Regions from separate parts of the Iodobacter fluviatilis genome, predicted to be linked through region 1. Evidence: predicted binding sites of a transcription regulator. Region 1 holds the regulator's gene; the other holds the start of a gene.

What was found. The regulator HrcA, encoded in region 1, represses chaperone genes, less so after heat shock. The targets are predictions, from matches to a motif close to ATTAGCACTCGNNNNNNNCGAGTGCTAAT.
Region 2: a site for HrcA is predicted at 13,168-13,196, ahead of groES (co-chaperone GroES). Genes of this name have one in related genera too.

Annotation. Positions count from the first base shown of each region.
Region 1 covers NZ_CP025781.1:301,302-316,701, reverse strand. The annotation lists gene C1H71_RS01450 (DUF3999 domain-containing protein) at 1-141, opposite strand, end outside; gene C1H71_RS01445 (DUF2339 domain-containing protein) at 286-3,969, opposite strand; gene mltB (lytic murein transglycosylase B) at 4,266-5,294, opposite strand; gene hrcA (heat-inducible transcriptional repressor HrcA) at 5,338-6,351, opposite strand; gene C1H71_RS01430 (NAD kinase) at 6,499-7,374, shown strand; gene recN (DNA repair protein RecN) at 7,586-9,244, shown strand; gene tadA (tRNA adenosine(34) deaminase TadA) at 9,379-9,858, shown strand; partial or broken gene C1H71_RS21195 (glycoside hydrolase family 18 protein) at 10,359-11,132, shown strand; gene C1H71_RS01405 (M4 family metallopeptidase) at 11,694-13,508, shown strand; gene C1H71_RS01400 (M28 family metallopeptidase) at 13,590-15,131, shown strand; gene C1H71_RS01395 (P-II family nitrogen regulator) at 15,197-15,400, opposite strand, start outside.
Region 2 covers NZ_CP025781.1:2,904,421-2,919,820, reverse strand. The annotation lists gene C1H71_RS12940 (efflux RND transporter permease subunit) at 1-844, shown strand, start outside; gene C1H71_RS12935 (hypothetical protein) at 941-1,195, shown strand; gene C1H71_RS12930 (GNAT family N-acetyltransferase) at 1,258-1,722, shown strand; gene C1H71_RS12925 (GNAT family N-acetyltransferase) at 1,875-2,387, shown strand; gene C1H71_RS12920 (EAL domain-containing protein) at 2,384-4,975, opposite strand; gene C1H71_RS12915 (ChaN family lipoprotein) at 5,556-5,792, opposite strand; gene C1H71_RS12910 (NAD(P)-dependent oxidoreductase) at 5,904-6,545, opposite strand; gene C1H71_RS12905 (hypothetical protein) at 7,486-7,752, shown strand; gene C1H71_RS12900 (hemin-degrading factor) at 8,200-9,246, shown strand; gene C1H71_RS12895 (heme/hemin ABC transporter substrate-binding protein) at 9,251-10,060, shown strand; gene C1H71_RS12890 (FecCD family ABC transporter permease) at 10,260-11,285, shown strand; gene C1H71_RS12885 (heme ABC transporter ATP-binding protein) at 11,288-12,079, shown strand; gene C1H71_RS12880 (rhodanese-like domain-containing protein) at 12,218-12,670, opposite strand; gene groES (co-chaperone GroES) at 13,248-13,538, shown strand; gene groL (chaperonin GroEL) at 13,598-15,241, shown strand; gene C1H71_RS12865 (acyl-CoA thioesterase) at 15,296-15,400, opposite strand, start outside.

The DNA.
Region 1 (15,400 bases):
AGGCGCGGTTTCTTTGATGATTAAGGCTTGCTGATGGCTAAATAGACTGCTTGTTAATATGGCTGGCAACGGCGTAGGCGTGAGTTTTTTTGCGAGGGTAAGAGGGCTGATGCAAAGCAATAAAATCAGCATACGGCGCATGAGGTTTCCTTTTATATGACTGATATTGTTGAGTAGTATTTACCCAATATATGGTCCATAAAAAACACAAAAATTAGAGGCAGCACTTTGCTTTATGGCTATTTTTCGTGATTTTAGTGTTTTTTATGGACTAAAAATGATTGTTTATACATCACCCTCTTTCGATTCTTGCTTGGGCGGTAGGGGTGATAAATAGCCAATGATTAATAGCAAAATCCCTACACCAATAAAGCTTACGATGCGCTCGATGCCGCTGATTCTGGATAAATCGATAATAAATAGTTTGGCCACTACCACCACCAAGAGGGCTGCGCCGCTAAACCATAGCGATCTATCCAATTTACGGGCAGAAAACAACATGATGCTAAAGGCCAGTAGCGTCCAGAAGATTGATAGCGAGGCTTGCACCAGTGTGGAGTGTAGTAGCGCGCTGGCCACATAGGGTACATCAGCCCAATGATGTAGGGTGCGCAGCAAGACGCCATTGAGCCAGACAAAAGCTGTGAAACCAACCCCGATTTTTAGCCACTGCTGCGGTAAACCGCCACGCAGCTTGTCAACGCGATACAGCCACAGGCCGATTAAGGCAAAGATGCCGATTTGGATCAGATCAAGCGGATTAAGCAGTGGCCAACGGCTGCCGCTTTGGCTGAGGTTGGCGTAAAAGGTCCAAAGCCACATGATGAGGATCACGGGGGCTGAAGCAATGGCGCATAGACGCAGCATGCTGCCACGGCGGGTGAGCTGCATGGCGGCCAGCGCAAACAATCCCCATGCCAGCATAAAGATTTGCTGCATATTGCTGGAACGAATCGCTTCCCATACCGAGAAAGGCAAGGCAAGGCCGTGGTGCAGGCCGCGCAATAAAGCGCCGTTAAACCAAATAAATAAGGTGGCAAGCAGGGTATAGGCCAGCCAATTGGGTAAAACAGCATCAGTAAATAGGCTGTATTTTTGATCGCGCCAAGCCATATACAGTGCGCCAAATGCCGCAAGCTGAGCCAGCTCTAGTAGATTAAAGAGTGGCAGATAGCGGATGGGCAAGAGGCTACCATCGTTAAAGTTGGCGATCAGTAGCCAAGCCCATAGCACGGCAAGTAAAGCACGCACGGCAATGCGCGTTGCTAACAGCCCGCCTAAGCGTTGAGCCGCCATCACGACCAAGATGGATGCGGCGCTCCAAAATAGCGCAAACACGGCTTGTACTTTGAGTGAGTTAATTGGGGTAGAGAGGCTGTAATACTCGCCTCCCCAATGGGCAAAGACGCGCAGCAGTATCGCGTTAAGCCAGAGAAACCCCAGTCCAAGTAAGCTAGGGGTCAGCCATTTGGATAGATCAAGCAAGCCCAATGTGCGTAAGCGCTTTATCCACGCCAGCAGCCCAACTAGCCCAAGGCCAAGGGCGATATCGAGTGGATTAAGTAGCGGTATATAAGGCAGTGGCTCCGCATTGCCATCGCTGCCGAGTGCAAATAAGGTCCAAATGAGTAGGCCAGCCGCAATTGGCACCGCACCCGCCACAAAGTAAGCGCGTGGATGACGTGCAATTGGCCAATTGATTTTGCTGCCATATTCGGCCAGCAGCCAAAGTACGGCTGCGCTGATTAAAGGCCACGCTACATTGCGCCATATCCCTTCTGGTACAGCTTGGCGAGTCAGCCAAGCCAGTTCTGTGGCAACTAAAATACTGAGCAGCCAAATGCCCAGCGCATGCAGAATTTCGATGGCTTGCTTGTCTTCTTCATGCCTATGCAGTAGCCATAGCGCCAGTGGTAAGGACAGTGGCCACGCTAGTATGCCCAATCCTGTCATCGCATGGCTGTTATGAATGAGCACTTGCAATAGCATCAAGCCAAGTGCAGGAAAAAGCGCGAGCGCAGGCAGGCGCAGCAGCGGCCAAGCCCATTTTTTGCAAGCTAAGCTGGCCAGTAGTGCGCTAAAGCCGATAAAGATCACCTCGGCTGAATACTGCTCTGAGCTGAGGACAAAGGATTCAATCTCATAAAGGCCAGAACCCAGCCACCAGATTAATCCCCATGCGGCCAGTAACGGTGAGAGGGTCGCTCCAGGTTTAAACCATTCCAGCGCCGCTTTTTTTTGCAATAAATAGCCGCTGAATAGGCTAGATAAAGCCAACATCAGGCCGCCGATATAGCCGCTATTGAGGATGGCAATGGCGTTTTCATTGAGTGGACCAGCCTTATTAAAGAAGGCGATGCCGGCAATGGCCTGCAAGACCAGCGCACAAAGCAGGGAGCGAAGTCTTTGCTGGCGTAAGCTCACCCAGATAATCGCCGCCGCTTCAACGGCCCAGCTGGCGGCGGTGGTGCGGGCATCAAAGGCCAGCGGTATGGCTAGTGTGGCAAACAGTACGCCCAGCGCTAACATGGCCTCAAATAATAGGTGCAGCTCGTCCCGTTTACGCTGCCACAGAGATTGGGCAATGCCGATATAAAAAGCGGAGAGGGCAACGGCGCTGCCCGCCAGTGCAAATTGAATCTCATGCACTAGCGCAGCCTGTAGGCCAAAGGCTGCCAGCGGTGTGCCAAAAATCAGCGTGCCGTCTACATAGCTTTTAAGCGCGATTTGCTGGCGCAGGGCATAGAGCAGGGCAATACCCACATAAAATAGGAAAAACAAAATTAAAAACGGCTCGGTACTGGCCAAGAGCGCAGGCTGGTATTTAAGCGCTCCCCAACTGGTGGCAATACCAAAGGTGAAGACAAAACCGAGTAAATTCAGCGGTCGCCAAGTCTTATACCAAGCAATGGCGAAAATGCCGGCATTTAGCAGCGCAAAATAGCCAAATAGCGCGATATGGCTGCCGCTACCGGTGGAGGTTAAAATTGGCGCTAAAAAGCCGCCGCTAATCCCCATCACGGCCAGCGATCTAGCATCTTGTTTAATCGCCAGAATGGCCGAGAACACCGCAATGAGCACTAAGAATGCCAGTGCAAAGCCAGCAGGAATTACTGCAAACTTGAGTGCGGTAAAGGCAGTGAGGTAAAGCACACCCACCCCACCGCCTTGCATAATCAGCGCGTATTCACGGCGCTTATCCCGTAATCGCCAGCCAATCACCAAGAGGGCAACAGCACCGAGTGCGGTGCCAGCAAAGCGAAACTCCACCGGCAGCATGCTGTTGTCAGCGGCAAATTTTAGTAAAAACGCTACGCCAAAAAAGAGGATTAAGATCCCAACCCGCACCACGGTATTGCCGCCCAATAGCCAGTTTTTGGCCATTTGATAAGCGTTATTCAATTGGGTGTCCAGCCAGCTTGGCCCTGCAGCAGGGCGAGGGCTAGGGATTTGGGGCGGCTCGGCGGCTTGTGAAAGTGGTGTGGTATCTGGCTTAGATGGGCTTGTTGCTATGCTTGGAAAAATGTTAGTGGCGGCTTCAGAAAGACTGATGTTGCTAGGCTCTTGCAGAAGTGCTTCAGCCGCCGTGCTCATGCTTGGTTCTGATGTTAGTGCTTCAGACGCAGTCATTATTGAGCTGCTTGGCTCAATAATGTGGGCTTCACGGTCTGACATGCTAACAAGGTCTGTGGTTTTTGCGGGGGCTGAGGCTTTCATTTGCGCAACTTCTGCCTGCAAAGACGCCAAGGATTGCTCTAGCTGATCTACCCTTTGCCTCAGGCTCAGCGCGCTGGCGTTAGCCACTGGTGCTGTCTGCTCTTGGCTACTTGCCTGGGCTGGGTGGGTAGATTGCTTGCTTATAAAAATGTAAATCACAAAACCCAACAGGGCGCAGCCGAATGCGCCTTCCACGCCAAATTGAAATCCACCCCAAATCATGGCGATCAAAATAAAGATGCTGGCTTTCATGCGGGCCCTTGTTGTGCATGCATTTGGGCACGGCGTGCCCGTTTGTGCATCAATGTGAGAATGGTTTTTTTGGGTGTGTATTGCGTGTCTAGCAGCCTGTCGGACTTAGCATCAGTCAGCTGCAAAATCACCTGATCGGCCTATATTTCACCAGATTTTTGACCAATAACTCGTTATTGGCGCTGCAAATCCGGCAAAATCTGGTCTCGATCATGCGATTTTTCGCTTCGACCGTCGAAGTCCGACAGGCTGCTAGGCCAATCCTTAATACTTTGTTTAAAGCATTAGCGTTAGCCCTACCATTTTTTCTTGGCCGGCTTGCTTGTGGGTTTAGCTGGCCTTAAATCATCGCCTTCTTGATAGCTTTTTAAAATGCTTTCAGAAAGTTGCAGCACGGCCGTCGCGTAGAGCGTGCTTTTGTTGTAACGGGTAATCACATAAAAATTATTAAAGCCTAAAAAGTGGCGGGTAAAACCAGGCTCGGTTTCTAGCGAGAACAGCACGGCTTTTTCTGCGGTATCTAGCTCGGTGATCGGTACCACGCCTTTTTGCATGAGATCGCCCACGCTGTAGTGCAGATTAAATTTATCGGCGAAAACTTCACTTAAATCGGCATTGATATTAACGGCGGTGTAGGCGGTTTTACCCTGCTGCCAGCCGTGCTCTTTTAAATAATGGGCAACACTAGCGATGGCATCGTTGGGGTGGTTCCAGATATCGCGGTGGCCGTTTTGGTCGTAATCAACGGCGTATTGACGAAACGATGAGGGCATAAATTGTGGCCAGCCCATGGCTCCAGCGTAAGAGCCTTTAAAACTCAGGGGGTCTTCGTTTTCTTCGCGTGCTAAGAGCAAAAATTCGGTGAGCTCTTTTTGGAAGAACTCGGCACGGCGTGGGTAATCAAAGGCAATGGTGGTCAGTACGTCCAAAATATGAAAGCTACCGGTGTTTTTGCCGTAATTGGTTTCGGCCCCTAAAATCGCCACGATAACTTCTGGCTCTACCTCATAGCGCTCGCTAATTTCTTTGATCGCAATGGCGTGTTCACGCCAAAATTTGGCTCCCGCTAGGCTGCGCGCTGGGTTTACAAAATTCACCCGAAAGGTATACCAAGGCCTAGCGGTAGAAGGGCGATCTAAAACATCTAAAACATTGCTTTTGGGCGTAGCGCGGCTTAGCGTTTGCACTAGCTCTTCTTCGCTAAATTGGTAAGCAGCTGCGGTGGCTTTGATATAGGCCTGCACGTCTTTTCGGGCAACGAGAGCTTCATCGGCTTGGGCAAAACCCATCAGGCTAACTAATAATAGGGGAAGAAATTTATGCATTGTTTTCACTTAGAGAGGTGTGGAAGGGGGCTATGTCGTGCCCCTATTGGGAGAGCGCCGTAGAAAGTAATTGTGCGGTGATATCTACAATTGGAATCACCCGCTGATAATCCATTCTGCTTGGGCCTATCACGCCTAGTGTGCCAACAATCTCACCATTGACGCGATAGGGCGCAGTAATTACTGAGCATTCATCTAGGGGGGCCAAGCCAGATTCATCACCGATATAAATTTTAACGCCATCAGCGTGATTGCCAAGATCTAACAGCTGCAGCAGCGCTGTTTTTTGCTCAAACAGCGCAAACAATTGGCGCATTCTAATAACATTGGAGGATAAATCACCAAAGCCTAAAAGGTGATGCTCACCTGCAATTATCATGGAATCGCTGTGTTTTGCCAAAGAGGCACCGACGGCGACGGCGGCATTCATCAGGCTGACAATATCGCTTTTAAGCCGGACTAACTCGTTTTGTACCAGATGAGTCAGTGCCGAAAGTGTTTTGCCTGAGCAATATTCATTCAGTACATTAGCGGCTTCAATCAGCTCGCTGGCGCTAAACAGCCGCTCGGTTTGCAAAATACGGTTCTGCACATCGCCATCGCTAGTCACTAAAATCAGCAGCACACGGCGCTCTGATAGCTGCATAAACTCGATTTGCTTGAGCAAAATATCGTGGCGCTTTGGGCTTTGTACCATGCCTGCAAAGTGAGTAAGCTGCGATAAAATTTGCGATGCGGCAGCCACGCTGCGCTGTGGGCTATCGATGGGAAGCTGCTCGGTGAGTTCGGTAATAGTGAGTTTATCTAAAGTTTTCACTGTAAGTAATGAATCAACAAATACACGGTAAGCTAGGGCGGTAGGAATCCTACCTGCCGAGGTATGTGGGCTGGCAACAAAGCCTAGTGCTTCTAAATCAACCATCGTATTACGAATGGTGGCTGAGCTAATATCTAGCCCAGAAAAGTGCTGCAGGGCTTTTGAGCCAATAGGTTGACCGTCGGCAATGTAGCGCTCGACGAGGGTTTTAAGTAGAATTTGAGAACGATCGTTCAGCATGTGGGCCAATGGCGCTAGGGTTTATGGCGAATCTTACTTTGTTTTACAAGGACTTTTGCATCCAAGCAAAGTGTGTTGTGTTGTTTTAGTGAGTTTAAAGCAAAGTGCGCGGGTGTTTTTTTATTAAATTTCGGGTCTAATAAGCTTATGCATAGTCTACTGTTCAAAACCATTGCCGTGGTTGGCCGAACCGGCACACCGACCTTAGACGAGCCGATTCGTCGGCTTGCCGCTCTGCTGGCTCGCGCAGGCGTTAAGGTATTCTTGGATCAATCCACTGCGGATGAGCATGGCATCACCGAGCACCAGGCGGTTAGTCGCGATAATATCGGTAAAGTGGCTGATTTGGTGATTGTACTGGGTGGAGATGGCACGATGCTGGGTGTTGCTCGCTTATTGGCACCTTATCGCATTCCCCTTGTCGGTGTTAATCAAGGCCGTTTGGGCTTTATGACCGATATTTCAGTGGATGAGATGGATGAGCTGATAATTGCAATGCTATACGGCGAGTTCATCCCCGAAGAGCGCATCCTGCTTGAAACGACCGTGGTGCGTGATGGCCATGAAATCGATAGCGCTCTGGCGTTTAATGATGTGGTGTTTAGCCGTGGCAATACCGGCGGCATGATTGAGTTTGAAATCTTTATCGACGGGCGCTTTGTATATAGCCAGCGCTCAGATGGCCTGATTATTTCCACACCTACTGGCTCTACGGCTTACGCGCTGGCATCGGGCGGGCCGATTTTGCACCCTAGCCTACCCGCCATTGCGCTTGTGCCCATTTGCCCACAATCCTTGTCTAACCGCCCGATTGTGGTGAACGACACCTGTGCAGTTGAGTTTTTATTGACTCGCTCGGAAGATGCACGGGTTTATTTTGATAATCAATCGCACTGTAATTTGCACGAAAAAGACCGTGTATTAATTAGCCGCTACCGCAATACATTGAGGGTACTACACCCCAATAGCTATCACTACTACGATACGCTGCGCGAGAAACTGCGTTGGGGCGAGCGCTTGTAGGCGAAGATCTACGCACTTTTTAAAAAAGCTTAAAAGATCTATAAACGCAGAGCTAGATAAAGATAAAAGGCAGCAGACAGAGAGAGCCCTTTGGGGGCGATTAACTATTACCTGCCTTAAGACTGTTTCTTTGCGTGCTTCCTTGATCTCTGTGCCTACAGATCTTTTTTCACGCTCATCATCACTTGTAACCAAGGTGTAAACAAAGCGCATGCTGCTTTCTATCTCACTTAAATCATTTGTTATCGTCGACGAGCTTGTCCTCGATTTTACCTCTGGCTTGACGACCTTAACGGGGGAAACGGGCGCGGGTAAATCCATTGTGATTGATGCTTTGGGCTTGCTTTTGGGGGGGAGGGCAGAAAGCGCGGTGGTGCGCCATGGGGCTGATAAGGCCGAGTTGCAAGCGCGGTTTGTCGTGCCTCAAACGGCCTTGGCGTGGTTAGAAGCCGAAGCCTTGCAAGGGGATGAAGGTGGGGAGCTATTGATACGGCGCAATATTGATAGTCATGGTAAATCCCGTGCTTGGATTAATGGGATTTCCGCCACTTTGGCCCAGCTAAAAACACTGGGTGAGCAATTGGTGGATATCCACGGCCAGCATGCCCCGCAATCCTTATTACGCCCCGATGTGCAGCGTGATTTAGTCGATGGTTACGCCGGAGCTGCGGCGCTGGCGCGAGATGTGGCGGGCCTATTTAAAGATTGGAGAACGGCTACCGATGAATTGGCTACGGCCAGCAATAATGCCGAGGCCTTTGAGGCCGAGCGAGAACGCCTGCAATGGCAGGTTGAAGAAGTAGCCGCCTTGCAATTTACCGCTGCAGAATGGCCAGAGCTGCAAGCCGAGCATAAACGTTTACACCATGCTGCCAGCCTGATTGACGGGGTGCAAAGCAGCCTATTGATGCTGGCCGATGGCGATGAAAATTGCCAGTCTTGGCTAGGAGCTGTGGCGACGAAGCTTAGTGCCTTGGCTGATTTTGACGCAGGTATTTCTGAAACTTTAGAACTACTTGCCAGCACCGAGGCGCAGATGATGGAGTCGGTATATGCCTTGCGCCGCTATGCCGATCATCTAGAGCTAGATCCTGCAAGGCTTGCTGATGTAGAAAGCCGCTTAGACGCCATTTTTCGTATGGCGCGTAAATATCGTGTTGAGCCTGCGGATCTGCCAGAAAAACTCGCCAGTTGGCAAGAGCGCTTGGCCGAATTAGGCGGAGCGCAAGGTTTAGATGCCGTGCGCCGGCGTGCGGAGAAGCTAGAAGCCGAATTACGCAAGCAAGCTGCCGTTCTTTCAAGCAAACGCATAGCAGCGGCAAGCAAGCTAGGTAAATTGGTTACTGCAGAGTTACAACTCTTGGCTTTAGTGGGCAGCCGCTTTGAAATTGCCCTACATGTCCACGAAGCCCCTGCAAGCTTTGGTCTAGAAACCATTGAATTTATGGTTGCAAATCACCCGACTACTCCAGCCAGAGCGATGGCAAAAGTGGCATCCGGTGGCGAGTTATCACGCATCAGCCTGGCCTTACAGGTGATTGCCAGCCAAGTTGCTAATGTGCCTACGCTGATTTTTGATGAGGTGGATGTGGGGATTGGTGGGCGCGTGGCTGAGATTGTGGGTCGCATGTTGGCCGATTTAGGTGCAGCGCGGCAAGTGCTATGTATTACCCATTTACCCCAGGTGGCAGCGTGTGGATTTCAGCAGCTACAAGTGAGCAAAACCCAATCCGCCACTGGCGTGCTGAGTACCATCCGCATGCTAAGCATGGAAGAGCGCATCGAAGAAATCGCCCGCATGTTGGGTGGGGTAGAAATCACCGGCACCACCCGCCAGCATGCGGCAGAAATGCTGGGTGTTGCGGTGTAAGTTGCCCTATGCTATTTGGCTAAAGCATGAATCACAGTGTGAATCAAGTTTCCCGGCTTGAGTTCTCTGTAGCTCAGGATTTAGCGTTGTAATTAAAGTTTGAGAATGGATGTGGTGGGGAATAATAAGGTTTTATGAATGATTTAGATTTTATGAATGAGGCACTTCAAGAGGCGCAACGAGCCAAAGAATTGGGCGAGGTGCCGGTAGGTGCGATTGTGGTGCATCGTGGTGAGATCATTGGCCGCGGCTGCAATCAACCTATCCTGCGTCACGATCCAAGCGCGCACGCAGAGATGATGGCGATTCGCCAAGCGGCACAACACTTGGGCAATTATCGCCTGCCTGAGTGCGAGTTATTTGTGACTTTAGAGCCATGCATTATGTGTGCTGGCGCGATCTTGCATTCACGGATTGCCCGTGTTGTGTATGCGGCAACTGATCCTAAAACCGGGGCGGCGGGTAGTGTGATTAACCCTTTTGCCGATTGCCGATTAAATCATCAAACCCAAGTTGTAGATGGCGTGATGGCGCATGAATCTGCGGACATGCTTCGAGCTTTTTTTCGTGAACGTCGGCAAGCGGAAAAAGAGCGCAAGAAAACTGTCGTATAAAGTTCACTGTATTGTTTAATATTTACACTTTAATCTGGGCAGGTCGTAAACTGGACACTCACTCTTTACAGGAATGTGGGGGTGAAGAAATGACTACCCGCGGTTGCAATGACAGTATTGCTTGGTGCTTGTGTAAGCCAGTCTACGTCGCTGGCGGCAGTGCCGACCGAAAAAGCCACACCATCAGATAAATAGAATAATAAACAAGTGGTGGCTTATATCCGTACTTGGCCTATTGGCTCTTCCCTCAAGATATGGATAAAGGCTGCCGCTGGAGTGCTAATGATATTCAAGCGATCAACTTACCACTTTAAATTTAAGTTTTGGTTTGATTCGCAATGAAACTAATGTGTATATTAAAGATCTAGAGCCACAACCTAATTCAGATAAAACAGCTACCATTGCCTCATTTGTGAATATGTGGAGTGAGGTGGAAAAGCTGCAAGCTAAATATCCCCATTTGAAAGTAAACGTCTCTATGGGGTGCAGATGGTTTTTCTCTATTATTTAGAGCGCCAGAATCGCGAGCTAAATTCATTACTAATGTGGTTAAGTTAATAGATGAACATAAATTAGTATGGATTGATTACGATTGGGAATGCCCCGTTGGCCCAGATTGGTTGCCTATTGCAAAAGATCGAAGTGATAAAGAAGATTACCATCTTCTTTTAGAAGAAACTCGGATCGATTTAAATAAATATGGCGCTAAAATGGGTAGGAGTTATCAATTGTCGGTCGCTATACCGCCTACACCTTAGTTTCTGAAAAATATTGATGTGATGCGGGTGGCTAATTTAGTGAACTTTATGCAAGTGATGGCTTCCACCTTTGCCGAATCATAGAGTAAAAATATCAGTCACCATACTCATTTATATCAAAATAAATTAGATCCTGATACTGGCGGCTGGAGTGCCGGTCAAGCGATGAATTTATATATTCATGCAGGTGCTTCGCTGAGCAAATTATTACTAGACAGTACTTTTTATGGCCGTGCTAGGCAAGGTGTTGCCGCTAATAATGATGGCTTATATAACGCTTTCAAGAAAGGCACCTTTGATGAAGGTACCTCTTGGCAAGACATCAAAGCGTTGAAAGCAAAGGGTGCGACACGTTTCTGGGGTGCTGTGGCTAAAGCCCCTTGGTTGCATGATTGTCACTTAATGATGACCTACGAAGATCAAGAAAGTTTGAAGTACAAGCACGGTATGTTAAAAGCAAGCATCTTGGCGGCATCATGGTTTGGGAGTATGGCTATGATATGGATAGCGAGTTAGAAAAGTGATTAATGAGTCATTGATGTAATTGATTAAAATAAAAAACGGCTACTTTCGAGTAGTATTTTTTTGTCGTTTTTTAGAGAAATATCCGATTAATTTGCAACTAAGTTGCTAATGAACCGACTCCTGAAAGTTGAAAATATAATGATGCCTCATTGTATTTTGTATTAAAAAGTTGAATTTTTTAATGGTTGTAAAAATGTGCGCTATGTTATGAGCATAAGCCCTAGTGGGCTTACTGCTTACAAATATGTTGAGTCATCATTGTTGGCATTTTGTTGCGTCGTTATTCACTAATAAATACGGGTTTTTAAAAAAAATACTAAATTAAAATAAATCCTTGATGTTGGTCAAATTTTAGCTAATGATTGTAAAACAATGCCGCGTAAATATAAGTGGCAAGTAATGTCGATACCTTGGGGCGCATTTATCTAGCGTTGACTTAATCCAAAGGGCTTGCGCTCAATATTTATATTGAGGATTGCCTGTGCTTGTTTGTTTTTATTTAGTCATTCTCCTAGGGGTAAATCCCCGTTTAATTTAAAAGGGTCGCTAATAATGAAGAAAGCATTAAATCGCGTAGCTCGTCCTCTACTAATGTCAGTTCTATTAGGTGGAGCATTCAATGCCATGGCTGCTGAACGCGTTGATTTGGATGGATTTGTGGCCCCTGCTGGAATTACAGCCCGTGGCTTAACTGATGATGGAGTGCACAGCTTACTTGGCTTACAGCCTGATGAATTAAAAGTCGCACGTAGTCAAACTTATTCCGACGGTAAAGTGGTCACTCGCTATCAGCAATTCCACCAGGGCGTGCCAGTTTGGGGCGAGGGTGTGGTTGAAAACCGTGCTGCGGGTTTCGCTCAGCCTGCTTTGTCTGGTGCCATGATACGCAATCTAAGCAATGATATTCCAAGTGCTAAGCCTCTATATTCACCAGCACAAATTTTAAATCTGGCCAAAACACAAGCTAAGGCCCTTAAAACTGAAAACGAGCAAGCCAAGCTGTATGTCAAGCTGGGTGCAAGTAATGTGGCGCAGCTTATTTATGTGGTCTCGTTTGTCAATGGCAGCGCCACTAACCCAAGCCGTCCGCACTTTATTATTGATGCCAATACCGGCGTGGTACTCGATCGCTGGGAAGGGATTACGCATAAAGATGCCACTGGCCCAGGCGGCAATACAAAAACAGGGCAATATGAATACGGTACTAAATATGGTCCGCTGGTCGTTACCGATGATTGCAAAATGAATAGCGGTAATGTGATTACGGTCGATTTGAAAAACGGCACATCAGGCACTGCGCCTTATCAATTTACTTGCCCACGCAATACTTATAAGGCAGCTAATGGCGCATTTTCACCGTTGAATGACGCGCATTACTTCGGTAATGTGGTTTTCAATATGTATAACGACTGGTTTGCTCTGCGCCCAATTACTCAAACGCTATATATGAAAGTGCACTACGGCAATAGCTACGAAAATGCATTCTGGGACGGCTCGGCCATGCATTTTGGTGATGGTGCAAACAGGTTCTATCCGCTGGTGTCCTTGGATGTATCCGCTCACGAAGTAAGCCACGGTTTTACCGAGCAAAACTCAGGGCTGGTTTATTCCCAAATGTCGGGTGGGATGAACGAAGCGTTCTCTGATATGGCAGGGGAAGCGGCTGAGTTTTATATGAAGGGCGGCAATGATTTCCTGGTGGGGTCAGAAATCTTTAAGGCCAACGGGGCTTTGCGTTATATGGACGATCCTACCAAGGATGGTCGCTCTATTGGCCATGCCAGCCAGTATAACGATAGCCTTGATGTGCACTTAAGTAGTGGCGTGTACAACAAAGCCTTCTACTTACTATCTACCAAGGCAGGCTGGAATACCCGTAAAGCGTTTGAAGTGATGGTGGATGCGAACCGCTTGTACTGGACAGCCAATAGCACCTTCGATCAAGGGGCTTGCGGCGTGGAAAAAGCAGCATTGAGCCGTGGTTATGTCGTTGCTGATGTGACTGCTGCCTTTGAAGCTGTGGGCGTAAGCTGCATTGTTAAGCCACCACTGCCAGGTCAAGTGCTGGTTAAAGGTGTGCCAGTTACAGGCTTAAGCTTGGCAACAAACGCAACAGTGGCTTACACCATTGTGATCCCTGCCGGTGCTAAAAACCTCACCTTTAAAACATCGGGTGGCACAGGTGATGCTGACATCTACGTCAAATTTGGCACGGCACCAACAACGACTACTTATGACGCTAAATCAGTTGGTGGCACCAATGCAGAAAACATTACCGTTGCAGCGCCTAAGGCAGGTACTTACCATCTGCTGCTAAAAGCGTATACCGCGTTTAGAGGCGCAACGCTGCTTGCAAATCATCAGTAATTGAGTTGATCTTAGCCCCGCTCCGAATGTGAGTGGGGCTTTTTTTTTGGGATTTATAATCTATTACCAAGGATTTCATACATGAATTACAAAATTCTGGCTGCATTGCTATGCAGCAGCATGATTGCTACGTCAGCTGTTGAAGCTGCACCTAAAAAAGTCTGGATTACTTTAGGGGATGCAGCCTATTTACAGCTGCAAAAATTAGCGCCTAAAACAATTGCCAAAGAGAGCCAAAGCATCCTGCCACAAGAGGGGCTGCTGGCGGCCGAGCGCGTCCATTTGGTTGAGGTGGACGAGAGCCAATTGCTAGGCTTGTCTGAGGCCGTGCACCACGAGCTAAAGCGTTGCGGTGGCTTTATGTTCCACGCTAGCGAAGCGGCTGGGCGTCAGGCACTGCAGCCCACTGCTTCTCTGTTGGCCGCGCTAAGGCCTTCATATGCCTTGGATAATCAAAGCGTGGTGAATGCCTTGCTGCCACAAATGCAAGACAGCAATATTGCGCAAACGATTGTTGATTTATCTGCTTTTACCAATCGTTATTACACCTCCACATCGGGTGTGAATGCCTCTAACTGGATCAAAACGCGCTGGCAGCAAATGGCAGCAGGGCGCAGTGATATTACGGTGGAGCAATTTACCCATGCAGCCTGGGCGCAAAAATCGGTGATCTTAACGATTAAAGGCACAGATAATGCAGACGAAGTAGTGGTATTGGGCGGCCATCTCGATTCAATCAGTAACCAAGGCTCAGGTGAAAGCATGCGCGCACCTGGGGCGGATGATGATGCATCCGGTATCGCCAGCATGACCGAGGTATTGCGGGTGATGGTGGCAGGTGGCTACAAGCCTCGCCGCACACTTAAATTAATGGGGTATGCTGCAGAAGAAGTCGGCTTGCGCGGTTCGCAAGATATTGCCAAAAGTTTTAAAGCGGCTAACACCAATGTGGTTGGGGTGATGCAGCTGGATATGACTAACTACAAAGGCTCGGATAAAGACATTTATCTTTACACCGATTACACCGATAACGCGCAAAATCAGTTTGTAGCTAATCTGCTCACCAGTTATTTACCAAGCATTAAAATTGGCTACGACAAGTGCGGCTATGCCTGCTCGGATCATGCTTCATGGAATGCACAGGGCTATTTTGCCTCTATGCCATTTGAATCGTCATTTACTCAAGATAATCCCTATATCCATACCGCGAACGACACCTATGCCAATAGCGGCAATCAGGCTCAGCACGCTTTGAAGTTTTCTAAAATGGCGCTGGCCTTTATGGTTGAGCTGGGAAGCGATGGCGCTATTGGGCCTGGGCCCGCTGATAAGGTGGAAAACTTCTCCGGCAAGCTGACGGTTGGGCAAAAGCAAAGTTATGGCCCGTTTAAAGTGGGGGCTGGCAGTGATTTTACCGCAGTGCTGAGCGGCACTGGCGATGCAGATTTATATCTGCGTAAAGGAAGCGCCCCAAGCACCAGCGTTTTTGATTGCAAATCCGATGGGGTAAATAGTACAGAAAGTTGCGTACTTAATATCAGCAGCAATGGTGATGTGTACTTGCTGCTTAATGGCTATGCAGCGGCAAATTACACTTTGAAGGTCACTTATCGCGCGCAGTAAAATTTCGTGGATAAAAAGTGCCGCTCGGAGCTTGGCTGAGCGGCATTTTGTGCCTGATGTGGGGCTTAAATTGCTTGTTCATTTATTTCGCCAGTGCGAATACGCACGACATGTTCAACCGGCGTTACAAAGATTTTGCCGTCGCCAATCTTGCCTGTGTTAGCGGCTTTAATGATGGCTTCAATGGCGGTCTCGACTTTATCGTCTTCTAATACCACCTCAATTTTAGCTTTAGGCAAAAAGTCGACTACGTACTCAGCGCCACGGTA
Region 2 (15,400 bases), 1.8 Mb from region 1:
CATCATGGTGCGCCTGCCAGATAGCACCCGCCAAGATTTAGAACAACTTAAACGGCTGAAAGTGCCCGCCAAAAGCGGTGACGTCACCCTTGGGCAAGTCGCCGAGCTCGCGCTTTCATCCGGCCCTAGCCAGATTGATCGCTACGATAGAGCCCGCAATGTGATCTTTGATATTGAGCTGAATGGCAGATCACTGGGAGACTTAAGCAATGAAGTCGATCAACTCCCCAGCTTAAAGCAATTACCAGCGGGAGTAGAGCGCGCCGCTTTTGGCGATGCAGAAGAGATGAAAAAACTGTTTGCCAGCTTTGGTATAGCCATGCTGACTGGCGTACTGTGTATTTATATGGTGCTGGTGTTGCTGTTTAAAGACTTTATGCAGCCAATCACTATTTTAGCCGCGCTGCCTTTATCTATCGGCGGGGCCTTTTTGGCGCTACTGATTGCGCAAAGCTCGTTTTCGATGCCAACGCTAATTGGGCTAATTATGCTGATGGGGATTGCCACTAAAAACTCCATCTTGCTCGTGGAATACGCCATCGTCGCCCGCCGAGAGGGAATGAGCCGTTTTGATGCACTCATGGATGCAGGCTTAAAACGCGCTCGCCCCATTGTTATGACTACCATCGCCATGGGCGCGGGGATGTTCCCCATTGCACTGGGTATTGGCGTAGACCCAAGCTTTAGATCCCCCATGGCGATTGCCGTGATCGGCGGCCTCATCACCTCCACCCTGCTTAGCCTTTTGGTGGTGCCGGTGGTGTTTACCTTTGTGGATGATTTTGTAGAGTGGCTGAAAAGGCTCAAAAAGCCTAAGGCAGGAGCGAAACCAGCAGAAAACTGAATAAACCAGTCATCCATATCGGGTTAAGCGATAAAACCGCTGATCCAGCATGCATGATTGCGAATCATAGAAAATTATAATCACTAAGGAAACCCCATGAAATACATCGCCCTGCGCGTTCGCACCGCCATGCTGGTGCATGGCTATACGGCAAAAAATCAGGAAATCGTCGAAGAATTCCATGACGAGCCTTTCTTAGAAAAATTAATCGCGATTGAGCGCATTCAATCTGTTACCGAAAAATATCTGCTGGTCAGCTCATCGCATGGCCGAATGATGTATTGGGAATACGAAGGGGATTTGGATTCGATTGCGCAAAGGCTAAATGCGGCGGGATTACTGATTGCCTGATCTTATCTAATCCTCATTTCCCCTTATTCAAACCCTGCGCCTAAGCCTGCGTGAATTGGTGAATGATGACGCGCCAGCGATCTGCAAAAGCCATGCGCTGGTTTGGCTGCGATGCCATGGCGGATCTTGCTGCAGCAAGTCAGTTGATTGAAGTTTTTGCAAACTGGCGCACCATGCCCAATCCTGGTACGCGCTGGGGCATTGAATATCAGGGGCAAATTGTTGGCAGTTGCGGACTATTTAAATGGGATAGAAATGGTAAGCACTGCCATATCGGCTACGAGCTGGCGCAAGGCCACTGGGGCCAAGGCCTGATGCGCGAAGCTTTGCTGGCGATCTTGGCTTGGGGCTTTGAGCATATGGCGCTCAATCGCATTCAGGCTCAGGTGCATCCGCAAAATACCGCGTCGATTAAATCTCTAGAGTCGCTTGGTTTTGTGCAAGAAGGCTGCTTTAGGGAAGCGGGGGTTTGGCACGGGCAGCATCATGATTTATTGCAATATGCGCTGCTCAAAAGGGACTGGTAAGGATAGAGCTCAAAATACACCCCTAACATGATCAACACACAACCGTCATCCCCGAGCGTTTTTATCGGGGATCCAGCCGCACAGCTGGATTCCCGCCAAAGACAAGCGGGAATGACGATGTTTCATGGCTAAAAATAAACCAAGGGCTAAGCATGAGAACACTCAATACGGCGGCATTAATATTAGAGCCGCAAACGGCCGACCATGCAGAGGCGATGTTTGTCGTTTTGAGTGATTCAGCCATTTATGAATTTGCAAATGCGCCACTGGCGTCTATCGATGGTTTGCACGCCCGCTTTAGTAAATTAGAAGCGAGAGCTTCCCCTGATGGCTCGGAGCAATGGCTAAATTGGGTGATTAGGCTAGCAGCCTCCCAGCAATTAGCGGGCTATGTGCAGGCGACTATCAGCGATCAACACGCTCTACTTGCTTATGAATTATCCAGCAAGCACTGGGGTAAAGGCATTGCACAAGAAGCGGTCAGTGCCGTATTACAAGAATTAGCTCAGCACTATGGTATCAAGCAATATTTTGCGATTTTAAAACGGTGCAATGTGCGCTCTAAAAAGCTGCTCGACAAATTGGGCTTTGTGCAAGCATCCGCGACTGAATTGCTCGTACTCAAGCCCGATGCCGACGAAGACGCCATATTCCGCAGCGCTTAGGAAAGTGGCTCGGATTTACCCGAGCCACACCATACCGCAGGCCAATCTTCTAATGGTATTGGGCGGCCAAAGTAATAGCCCTGAGCGCGCTGGCAGCCCAGCTCCAGTAGCCTTTGGGCCTGCTCTGCCGTTTCTACCCCTTCCGCCACCAGCGGCACATCAAAACCACCTGCTAGGCGAATAATCGCCGAGACAATGGCCTCGCTTTTATGATTATCTAAAAAGCGGCTCACAAAAGATTGATCGATTTTCAAGCAATCAAAAGCAAATTGATGCAAATAAGACATAGACGAATAACCGGTGCCAAAGTCATCAATAGCAATTTCCACCCCTAAGCTTCTGATTCGGCCAATCAGCTTAGCAATTACATTACTATCTTCAATCAAAATAGATTCAGTAATCTCTAACGTTAAATTATGCGGTGGTAAGTCAAAATCTTGTAATGTTTCCTCTAATACTTGATAGAAATCAGATTGAATTAACTGCCGGACCGATACATTGACATGTACATCAAAATCACTAGCCCAACCATTTTTTAGGCGCTCGGCAATTTGCCTACATGATTCACGCAGCACCCAATGCCCAATAGGTAGAATTAAACCCGATTCCTCTGCCAATGGAATAAACAACCCAGGAGAAACCAAACCACGCTGGCCACTTTGCCAGCGCACCAAAGCCTCTGCACCAATTACTTTACCATCACTTAGCCTCACAACGGGCTGAAAATAAACTCTAAATTCATCTTTCTCAATAGCAGCATTAAGTTCTGAAATTAAATGAATTTTTTGTGTAGATTGCTCAACCATATCAATCTGAAATATTTCATATGAACTAGCACCTTTATCCTTAGCTTTATTTAAAGCCATGCTGGCGTTTCTTAAATTTTCGATCAAATCAAGATGGTTAAAATTCGCAGAAACCACGCCAAGACTAGCACTAATCAAAACCTCATCGTATTGCAAATGAAAAGATTGAGTAAAGCTATCTAATATTCTTTGAATTAATTCAGTTAAACAGGGCTTATCAACGTCAACATCCATACAAATAACAAACTCGGTATCTGCAACACGTGCAAATAACACCGGCTCTGGCAAATATTGCTTAAGGTTATTTACAATGGCGCAAAGCAGCTCTTCACCTTGATCGTAGCCAATACTGTCATGGATGCTTCTGTAATTATCTAAGCCTATAAGCAGCAGTGCACCCCACTTTCTTGCAGGATTTTTTTTAACTAACTCTGACATTTCCTCACGAAGACCTTCACGGCTAAGCAACCCAGTGACTTGGTCATGACGAATACGATAATTAAGTTGCTCAAAAGAGCAAGCTAAAGCGCTCGACATTTCATCAAACGCATTTGCAAGTAAAGTTGTTTCTTTTAATTGCAGGCCACCTGCAATAGTAGGCTGCCACTCTTGCTTCGCTAATAACCTAGCCGTTTGCGCGGCGAGTAGAATAGGCTTGGTAATACTGGCTAATATCCTCCAGGCAGCCAATGCTGCAATTAATCCAATGCAAAGAACAATGGCCAAATTCACCATGATATCTTTCTTTAAATCACCTAATAGATCACGCTCTGGAATAAGAATAACAATTCTCCAATCCAAACCATTACCATCCGCCAATTTAAAAACTCTGCCGTATATTTTTTCTTTACCGAGGTTAAATTCAATATCTTTTATTTTTTTATCTTCAAGGAATTTTGCACTCATTCTTATCATTTCATTAGAGCTATCCTTAACCTTGAGTAAAGTAGCATTATCGTGCGTTGAAAGCTCATTTATTGTCATGTGTGGCAATGGCTTTTCAACACTGGAGTGAGATATAAATTCATTTTTATGATCAACGATATAAATAGCACCACTACCTAAATTAGGGCTAGATTTCAAATATTGATTAAAATTACTTAATTTAATATCACTTGCCACTACACCAACCATATTTTTATCATGATTAAAAAGTGGGCTACTAAATGAAATAGTGATACCTTGCACGGGGTCATAATCTTGATATGCTGAAGTCCACATAGGTTTTTTACTGCGGCTAACAGGTGCATACCAAGGTCTAGTCCTTGGATCATAAGGATTAACTTGGTGCAAAATTGAATCAGTCGACTTTAAACCAGTATAAAAATTTAAACTGCCATTCGTTCTACTATCTTTAAGCAGTAATGAAAATTTATTAGTTAATTTTTCACGGCCAACCGCAATATACTCACCATTAATAGATCCAAATGAAATCAAACTTAGGTGTTTTTGATCGGGAAATATTTTGGATAAAATATGCACAAATGGGGCTTCAAACTGTGATAAATCTTTGTCTGCGTTTGAATATTGCTCAGCCAGTAGCACCGTGGCCATTCGATTTGCTAAAGCAGGAGCACGAAGAAAAATATCTAAATCACTACGCACAGTGGCAACTTCAGCAGAAATGACTTTATTGCTCAAATTTTTGAGCATTTGTCCTTGGTTGCTCATCTGCAAAGTAATAATTGTGCCAAGCGTTAGCACCAGCATAACCATAAAGGTAACTGTAACTGCAAACTGCAGTGAAATGCGCCCACGCAGCGCAAGTTTTTCTAGTTTCAAAGCACGCCTCAACGATTCGTTTCACTACACCCGCTCATCACATATTAGTACGCAAGAGTTGTTTAGCATAAGCACCGCTAATCTTCCCACGATAGAGCAAAATTTCAATCCGCTCTATGCACCTAAGCTTACAAAAAAGGGAGCACTTGCCTTTTTTACACAATTATTGTAAGTATTTATTATTTATGAGTACTAAATATAATAACAGTCTATCTGCCAGCTCAGCATATTACTAAATTCTAATACATATTAGCAACCTACATATTTTTTTGATTAAAATAAACAATATATTAGCTATAGATTGCCGATAGATAAAATACAAATAGTGCTTGAATGTTAACTTGAGATCTTCATTACTGCTTACTTTTTTCGCCTATTTTTCAAGCTAAATTTGGCTAATTCTGATGGTGATTTTATTTGATAAATAATGGTCTTTCCAGGCAAAGTAGTATAACGCAACGCTTATCTATTCATGTAAACGACATTAACGATAGAATAAAAAAATGCCAAGCTCTTTCTCAAAAAAGGCTTGGCACTTATATTTTATTTTGATGAAAAATAGAAATGTAAAAATTACAACTTATAAAGAAAAACAAGGATCTGCCCGCTGCGCTGGCACAATCAAGTTTTCCTGATCAAATGCTCCGTTATAACTTACCTCTACAAAGCCCACCGATAAAGTATTAGGCAGCCAAAGTGGTAATCCAAGATCGCGGCGAATATGACCATTACCTGCTAGCAACACCACACCGTGTGTTTGATAAGGCTTCATCACCTTTGCCATCGCCGTATCTCGAGCGATTTGTGCCAAAGCCATGCCAGGTGATGCCCCTCCGTTTTACTGTAAAGCTAATCACTATTTTGATCATACAAGGGCGTAATCACCTTCGCATGCAACGGTTTTATATCGCTCAGCAAAGGCTACTTGCTAATGAGCAGGCCCCAAAATAGTCCACGCCTTATACAGGCGCTCATCCTGGTCCAAGATGGCCAGCATCGCATCTGCCACGTCGGCACGCGGCAGATAATTGCCAGCATCATCGCGCTGCGCTTGTACACGGTACTGCCCCGTGCCCTCTTGATGGCTCAGCCCAGCAGGCCGTGCAATCATCCATGGCAAAGCACTTTGCTTTAAATATTGCTCGGCCTCATTTTTAGCCCGAATGGCTTCCCCTAGCATGCGCTTGGTGGGTTCTGCCAACCCATCCCATTGCTCGCCACAACCTAAAGAGGTGCCTAATAACACGCGGGTAGAAGGCATACTGGCCTCTAGCGCTTGGATCACATTCAAGTTGCCTAACGCGTCTATGCGCCGACCTGCAGCATTTTTGCCGCCCAATACACTGATGACGCGCCGAGGCTGCGCCTGCCTCAGTGCAGCGATGCAATCATCCAAACTAAAGGCATCACCTTGGATTAAAGTTACGCCCAGCTCACTTAAAGCACTGCGATCACTTTCTGCCCTCACCATGGCGGCAACCTTTTCCCCACGCTTCACGCTGGCCTTGGCAAGACAAAGACCTAGCCCTCGGCTGGCACCAAAAATCAATAAATCATATGAATCGGCCACGTTTTGACTCCCTTATCGAGGGTCTGTTGACGTTTCATTCGCCATTGCGCTGAGCCGGAAAACGGCTAGGCACAAGGCATGTGACGAAGGCAATAACTGGTTATTGTCAAGGAGCATAACGCAGTGAATGGCCATTTTCCGGCTCAGCCCTTCGTGTTTAGCCCCCAAAATGGGCCAAACGCAGCCGTGAATGAAACGTCAACAGACCCTAGGTATTTTCAATTAAAAATAACAATCATCAGCATTTAAAAATTATCATACTTTTACCGCGCTGCACCACAAATAATGCAAAAATTCTTTAAAGCCAATCGCTGCTCGACCGATAGATTAGCGCTACCCTCCTCCCCTAAAAACACTTTAAACATCACCCCGCCATCAGGATGGGTACACAAAACCGAGGCCATAGCGCGGCCCATAACTGGGCGCTCTATGCGCAGCAATGGCTCCGCAATAATTCACTCATCAGTACCCATATAGGCCACTTTTCTTTGAGTTAAATCAACCAGCACACGTGCCATGCCAAGCCCCAATAATTTTTTTTATTGATCATTGTAATATCAAGCAAGCCCTAATCAATGCTTATCATAATTTAAATATTTTTTCACAAAATCATAATAAAAAATGATTAAAATCAATATCTATCTTTAATAAAAAATACAAAATTATTAATTAATTAAATTTAATCGCTCAATTAAGTCTCTATAAATTATCAAGCAATTGATTTTTAGAGCATTTTTTAATAATCATTTAATACATGACAGTTTATTTACAAACCAAGAAAGTATTTTCATAGGATCGGCAAAGACAAAAAAACATTGATAATGAGAATGACTATTGATACGATAATGTACAGCAGAGATCAGCCCTGCTTCAAAAGAGTAAGCCTATTCTGTAAGTAAACTCTGGCCCCAGCCCGCCCCCGCATTTATCAGGAATCAGTATGCAACGCAGCCGCCACGCCCTTGCGCTTACTCTTTTAGTCGCTACATTTCAGAGCGCATTTGCCACCGATACCACTTCAGCGCCTGCCGCAACACGCACCTCCGTGGTAATTACCGCCACCCGCGCTGATACAAACCCAGATGATCTGCCGCCATCGGTGAACAGCATCGACCATGCTGAGCTAGATCGTGAACTTATCGGCAATTACCGCAATTTAGCTAGGACAAGGCTAAGCGTGATGGCCACTTTGGTTTATCCAGCGTGAATGTGCGCGGCTTTAGCAGGCAACCGTGTACTGATGATGGTGGGTGGCATACGCCTGCCAGATACTTTTGGCACTTACATATACAGCGGCCGCGATCAGGTCGATTTTGCCCACTCAGCGCAATTGAAATTGCACGCGAGCCCTCTTCTACCCTCTATAGGTCTGATGCCTTGGGTGGTGTAGGTGGCCTACGAAACACGTCCCCAGCAGCAATCATGACGACACCGACAATGGCGTTTTTAAACGAGCAGCGGTCACAACTTCAAAAACTCCAAACATTGAAATTCGGAGTTAAAAAGAGTACGGATAAAGACTATTTCTAAGGGTTTTCTCCATAAAACTCAGAGCTCTCTTTCCCCTTCGTGGTTCAAGACTTTGGTTTTATCCCCTACAAGATCATCCATGATTTTCTCAACGGCCCTGCTTTAGGGCGACAAGGACCACACCATGCACGCACTATCATCCCAAGAACGCGCTGCCGTTCTTAAAGCAAATTACGATGCCCTGATGGCCGCCGAGCCTAAGCTGCGAGCCAGAGAACGGGCCACTCGCCTACAAGTATCCGAAGCCGAACTCGTTGCCGCGCAATGTGGCGTTGAAGCAAAAGCTTTAAATGGCACGCCACAAGACATATTCCTTGAGCTAGCCAGCCTTGGCGAAGTAATGGTGCTAAGCCGTAATGATTGGTGTGTGCATGAGCGCCATGGCCGCTATGAGGAAATCCACGCTAAAGGCCCAGTGGGCATGGTGCTGGGTAAAGATATCGATCTACGCATGTTTTTTTCCCACTGGAAACACGCCTTTGCCGTGACTGAAAATAGCCGACTAAGCGTGCAGTTTTTTGACGCCGAAGGCACCGCCATTCACAAGGTGTATATCACCGAAAAAAGTGACTCCGCCGCTTATGACGCGCTGGTACAAAAGCTGGCAGCAGAACAAATCCCTGCGATTCAAATCGAAGCTTATCCAGCAGACAGCACACCAACCCACTGCGAAGATCCGGCTGCTTTACGCAGCCACTGGCTGTCTTTAACCGATACGCATAGCTTTTTCCCTATGCTCAAACAACATAAAGTAACCCGCCTTGGTGCGCTCAAAGCAGCAGGTACAGATCTGGCGCAAGTTGTAGCCATTGATGCTGTAGAAACAATGCTACTGGGTGCCGCAGAGCTGCAAGTGCCCATTATGTGTTTTGTTAGCAACCGTGGCATGGTGCAAATCCACTCTGGCCCAATACAAAAACTGCTGCGCACCGGCCCTTGGTTCAATATTCTTGACCCGATGTTTAATCTGCATCTAGATACCAGTGCCATCAGCGAATGCTGGGTGGTCAGAAAGCTAACCAGCGATGGCTGGGTTACCTCGCTTGAGGTTTACACCACCACAGGCGAGTTGATGGTGCAGTTCTTTGGTGAAAGAAGGCCTGGCGTTCCAGAATTACCAGAATGGTGCAAGCTGCTGAGCAATCTGTGTGCCACTCCACTGGCAGGCTAATCTCATGAAACAATGGCTTGCCTCCACCCTACTACTGGCGCTGATCGGCCCTGCGCTGGCCGCCCCACCTAAAAAAATTGTCACGCTGGGCGGATCGCTCACCGAGATTGTTTATGCGCTGAATGAAGAACAACGCTTAGTGGCCGTTGATCAATCCAGCAGCTACCCGCCAGCCGCAGCTAAGCTGCCCAAGGTGGGCTACTACCGTGCTTTTTCGGTAGAAGGCGTATTAGCACAGAAGCCAGACTTAGTACTGGCCTCTGATCAAGCGGGCCCACCGGAAGCGCTGGCTAAACTGCAACGCAGCGGTGTGCCCGTTATCGTGCTACCCAGCGCGCCTAATTTAGCCGCGCTAGAAAAACGCATAGCGGGGATTGCCAGTGCCTTGCAAGAAGTAGAAAAAGGCAAGGTCATCAATACTCGGCTTAAACGTGAGGTGGTGCAGGCCCCAGCAAGCAACACCCGCGCTCTGCTCTTGATCAGCCGCAGCGGTAGCCCAGAAGGCGCAGGCAGTGACACCACCGCCGATGCCATTTTGAAGCTAGCAGGATTAAACAATGTGCTGACCAAACAGCAGGGCTACAAACCGCTGGCCATGGAAAGCATTGTGGCACTACAGCCCGATGTGATTGTGCTATCGAGTATGTCGATTCAAAACCTCGGCGGCATAGAAAAAGTCCTCGCCATGCCCGGCCTTGCCCAGACGCCCGCAGCCAAAAACAAGAAAATCATCGTGATGGATGACTTACTGCTACTGGGCTTTGGCATACGCCTACCAGAAGCTTTGCAGCAGTTAAAACAGGCAGCGAAGTAAGCAACGGTTGCTGATAGGTAAGTGAGCTAAAGCTTGCACTATAAAGCGCGGAAGAGCACAGAGTCCGCAGAGTAAATATTCGATTTTCTCTGTGAAACGCTGTGCTCTCTGTGTGCTACGTAGTTCAAGGCTTAGATTGAACCAATACTTTATCAGCACATATGGGCCAGCCCCCGCCCAACACACTCTTGGACTATTTATGACCGCAATCACCCATCCACACAGCAGCGTGCCTCAAATATCTAAGGGCTTATTGTGGCTGCTGGCAGGCTTGCTGCTGCTCTTGATGATGATTTCAGCCAGCAACGGCGCGGTAGCGATTCCATTTAAGGTGTTGCCGCAGCTATTATTTAGCGCCCAGACTTTTGAAACCGGCACTGAGCTGCAACTTTGGCACAGCGTATTGCTCGATCTGCGTTTGCCCCGCGTGCTATTTGCTGCGCTAGCGGGGGCGATTCTGGCATTGACGGGTGCGGCCATGCAGGCTTTATTTCGTAATCCACTGGCAGAACCCGGCTTACTCGGTGTTTCCTCAGGCGCTTCTTTAGGTGCGGTTTGCGCTATTTTATTTGGTAGCGGCAGCTTTATGGTGCTTGCCCCTGCCGCCTTTATCGGGAGCTTAATCGCCACAGCGTTAGCCTATCATCTGGGCAAGCGTTATCCGGGCATGGCAGGGCTCTTGCTAGCAGGCATCGCCATCAACGCCATTTGCGGCAGCCTGATTGGGTTGATGACTTATATGGCCAATGATGTGCAGTTAAAAAGCTTAACCTTCTGGAATATGGGCAGCTTAGCGGGTGCAAGCTGGCCGCTGCTAAGTATACTCGGCCCGCTAATGCTGATTATTTCAGCGATGGTACTGCGCCATTGGCGAGCCATGAATGCCCTGCTATTGGGTGAGCGCGAAGCGCAGCATTTAGGTTTCCCTATCAAAGCCGTGCGCCGCAAATTGGTACTGCTGACGGCGCTATTAATTGGCCCGCTGGTTGCCGCCACTGGTGGCATCGGCTTTGTCGGGCTTGTGGTGCCACATCTGGTCAGAATGATGACAGGTGCAGACCACCGCCGCTTACTCCCCGCCGCCATGCTGGGGGGAGCCATCGCGCTGGTCGCCGCAGATTGCCTTGCTAGACTCGTGGCCCAGCCCGCAGAGCTGCCGATTGGCATTGTCACCAGTCTGATTGGTGGGCCTTTCTTTCTTTGGCTTTTGATGGTGCGCAGGTAATCATGTCCAGCTTATTAAATACCCACAATCTATCTTTTAAACGCGGCAGCCAGCTCACTCTGAACGCTATTTCTTTAGAATTACGCCGAGGTGAAATCACCGCGATTCTGGGGGCAAATGGCGCAGGAAAATCCACGCTATTGTCCCTGCTGGCAGGGGAAATTACCCCCTCCCAAGGCGAGATCAGCTTACAGGGCGAAAGCATCCTGAGCATGCCCGCAGCCAAGCTTGCCCGCCAGCGCGCCATGCTGCCGCAAAACCCTAATCTAGCGTTTGATCTGGGAGTGGAAGAAGTGATCGCGATGGGGGCCTACCCCTTTGCCGAGCTGTCGCCGCAACAAGTAGCCAACTTAAGCAAACGTGTTTTGCAGCTGGCCGATATCAGCCACTTGGCTAAACGCCGCTATCCACAGCTATCCGGTGGCGAGCAGCAGCGCGTGCAGTTTTCCCGTGTCTTGCTGCAAATCCTAGCCAACCCAGATCAGCCACGCTACCTGCTACTGGACGAGCCCACCGCCAGCCTTGATCCACGCCACCAGCACGATCTACTAGCCGTAGTCAGCCGCCTCGCCCGTGAAGAAAATATTGCGGTGGCGGTGGTATTACACGATGTAAACCTTGCCGCTCGCTGGTGCAGCCACCTGCTATTGCTTAAAAACGGCAGCCAAGTTGCTTACGGCACGCCGCAGCACGTACTCACCCCTGAGCGGCTCGCCACCACCTACGGCATCGCCTCCACCGTCATCCCCCACCCACGGGATGCGGAACGGTGTTTAGTGTTGTTTGAAGGGTAAATCTTAGGGTGGGCAACGTGCCCACCACCGCCGCAAAAACACCTAAATAGCCACCATGGCTGCGTGGGCATCAAATTAAAGCTTCGCGCCAAGGCCTACACATCCATTAACAACCAATAAATAGGCTTGAACCCAACCTTATCCTTGAGTCCAGAGCAAACCCGCAGCTTTCCAACCGTTGACTTGGCCACGTTGGCCTGCAGTGTTTTTATCCCCCTCAAAGCCTTCCAAGATATTAAATGCTTGGCGATAACCATTTGCAAAAGCCAATGCCGCCGCATCGTGTGATCTAGCCCCAGTTCGGCACAAGAACATCACTACCGCATCCGGATCAACCGCCCCCTGCAAGCTAGTCAAAAAGTTGGGGTTGGTTTCCATTTTAGGGTAGGTTTTCCATTCGATCATTTCTGATTCAGGCACAACCCCTACAAACTGCCACTCTGCGTGAGTGCGCACATCCACCAGCTTTACGTTTGGCAACTCCGCCAATAAAACCACAGCCTCGGCCGGAGTCAGCGCACCTCTATAAGCCAAATTAGATGCTTCAGCCCTAGCGTAAGCGTGTTGCAAAATAGTGGTAGCGTGGCTCATGTAATCCTTCCTTTTTAAAATATGTGCCGAATTGAGCGGCTTATCGGGCTGAAGCCCCCAAAGATAGCGGTTTATTCAACCTCCCAAAAGGCTATTCGATATTTTACCTCGAAGCCACCTTGCTAGCAGCCTGTCGGACTTAAGCGATCGTAACAAGGGAAAGACCGGTTTGAGACTGATTTCGCGGGTTTTTGAGGCGAATAGCTGGCTATTCAACGAGAAAATGCGTGAAATATGGCCAAATCCGGCTTTTCCGTAGTAGATCAGTCTTAAGTCCGACAGGCTGCTAGGTCTTAGCCCTGTTTACATTTAATACACAGCTGCAAATCAAATATAAACAACAGCTAAATCCACTATTAGATATCCATACTTGATATCTAATAACTAAACACCACGCAAACTGCGGAGCCTTTAATGCGCTAAGGGTACACACCCGCCAATTTACTTTAAATATATCCTCATTCCCCACTTGAAAAGCCCTTGTTACGCCCACACTATTTAGCACTCGTTAGCCTTGAGTGCTAACAGCGTTCTGTAGTTAATTGAATGCCACTTTTTTATCTGGAGAGTGAACACCATGAAAATTCGTCCTTTGCATGACCGTGTAGTAATCAAACGCGTTGAAGCTGAAGAAAAAACTGCATCTGGCATCGTGTTGCCAGGTAACGCTGCTGAAAAGCCGGATATGGGCGAAGTAGTTGCCGTCGGTAACGGTAAGATTTTAGAAAACGGCTCAATACGCCCAATGGCTGTTAAAGCGGGCGACAAGGTTATTTTTGGTAAGTACAGCGGCCAAACCGTGAAAGTAGATGGCGACGAACTGCTAGTAATGCGTGAAGAAGACATCATGGGCGTGATCGAAGGTTAATCACGGCTTACAAGCCACCTAATTTTAGCCCTTACCTAAATATTACGGAGTTAAACAACATGGCAGCAAAAGAAGTTAAATTTGGCGATTCAGCACGCGCACGCATGGTAGCCGGTGTAAACATCCTGGCCGATGCAGTTAAAGTAACGCTGGGCCCTAAGGGCCGTAACGTGGTGCTGGAACGCAGCTACGGCGCGCCTACCATCACCAAAGACGGTGTATCGGTCGCTAAAGAAATCGAATTAAAAGACCGCTTCGAAAACATGGGCGCGCAAATGGTGAAGGAAGTTGCATCTAAGACTTCTGATATCGCTGGTGACGGTACAACCACGGCTACCGTATTGGCTCAAGCCATCGTGCAAGAAGGCATGAAATACGTAGCTGCTGGCATGAACCCAATGGATTTGAAGCGCGGTATCGACAAGGCCGTAATTGCCTTGGTTGCTGAGCTGAAAAACATTGCTAAGCCTTGCTCTACCACCAAAGAAATCGCTCAAGTTGGCTCTATCTCTGCTAACAGCGACGAAATCATCGGCGAAAAAATCGCTGCTGCGATGGAAAAAGTAGGTAAAGAAGGCGTAATTACCGTTGAAGACGGTACTGGCCTTGAAGATGAGTTGGATGTGGTTGAAGGTATGCAGTTTGACCGCGGCTACCTCTCCCCTTACTTCATCAACAACCCAGAAAAACAAATTGCCCTGCTGGACAATCCGTTTGTACTGCTTTTCGACAAGAAAATCAGCAACATCCGTGACCTGCTGCCGGTACTAGAACAAGTGGCTAAGGCTGGCCGTCCATTGTTGATTATTGCTGAAGATGTAGACGGCGAAGCGCTGGCTACCTTGGTAGTGAACAACATTCGCGGCATTCTGAAGACTGTAGCGGTTAAGGCTCCAGGCTTTGGCGATCGTCGTAAAGCCATGCTAGAAGACATCGCTACACTGACTGGCGGTACTGTGATCGCTGAAGAAGTTGGCCTGACTCTAGAAAAAGCCACACTGGCTGAACTGGGCTCTGCTAAGCGTATCGAAGTATCTAAAGAAAACACCATCATCATCGATGGCGCGGGTAATGAAGAAGGCATCAAAACACGCGTTGGCCTGATCCGTAAGCAAATCGAAGATGCAACGAGCGATTACGATCGTGAAAAACTGCAAGAACGCGTAGCTAAATTAGCTGGCGGTGTTGCAGTGATTAAGGTTGGTGCAGCCACTGAAGTTGAAATGAAAGAGAAGAAAGCCCGCGTTGAAGACGCACTGCACGCAACACGCGCAGCTGTGGAAGAAGGCATTGTGGCCGGTGGTGGTGTAGCTCTGCTACGCGCACGCTCTTCCATCGTGGATCTGAAAGGCGCTAACGTTGATCAAGATGCAGGTATCAAGATCGTACTGAAAGCCATTGAAGCACCATTGCGTCAGATCGTACAAAACGCGGGTGACGAGCCTAGCGTTGTGGTTTCTAAAGTATTGGAAGGCAAAGGTAACTTCGGTTACAACGCCGGTACTGGCGTTTACGGCGACATGGTAGAAATGGGCGTTCTTGACCCAGCTAAAGTAACCCGCTCGGCACTGCAACACGCAGCATCGATCGCTGGCCTGATGCTGACCACCGACTGCATGATTGCTGAATTGCCAAAAGAAGAAGGCGCAGGCGGCATGCCAGATATGGGCGGCATGGGTGGTATGGGCGGCATGGGCATGTAATGCCAGCTGTTTAAGCCTCAAGAAAAACGCCACTTCTTTGGAAGTGGCGTTTTTTTATGCCGCAGCTATTTTTTTAAACACCATTTTCTCTGCCAACATCAGCCGAATATCCCGCCTAGCCTCGGCGGCTACCCAACGCGCTTCAGCATCATCATCGGC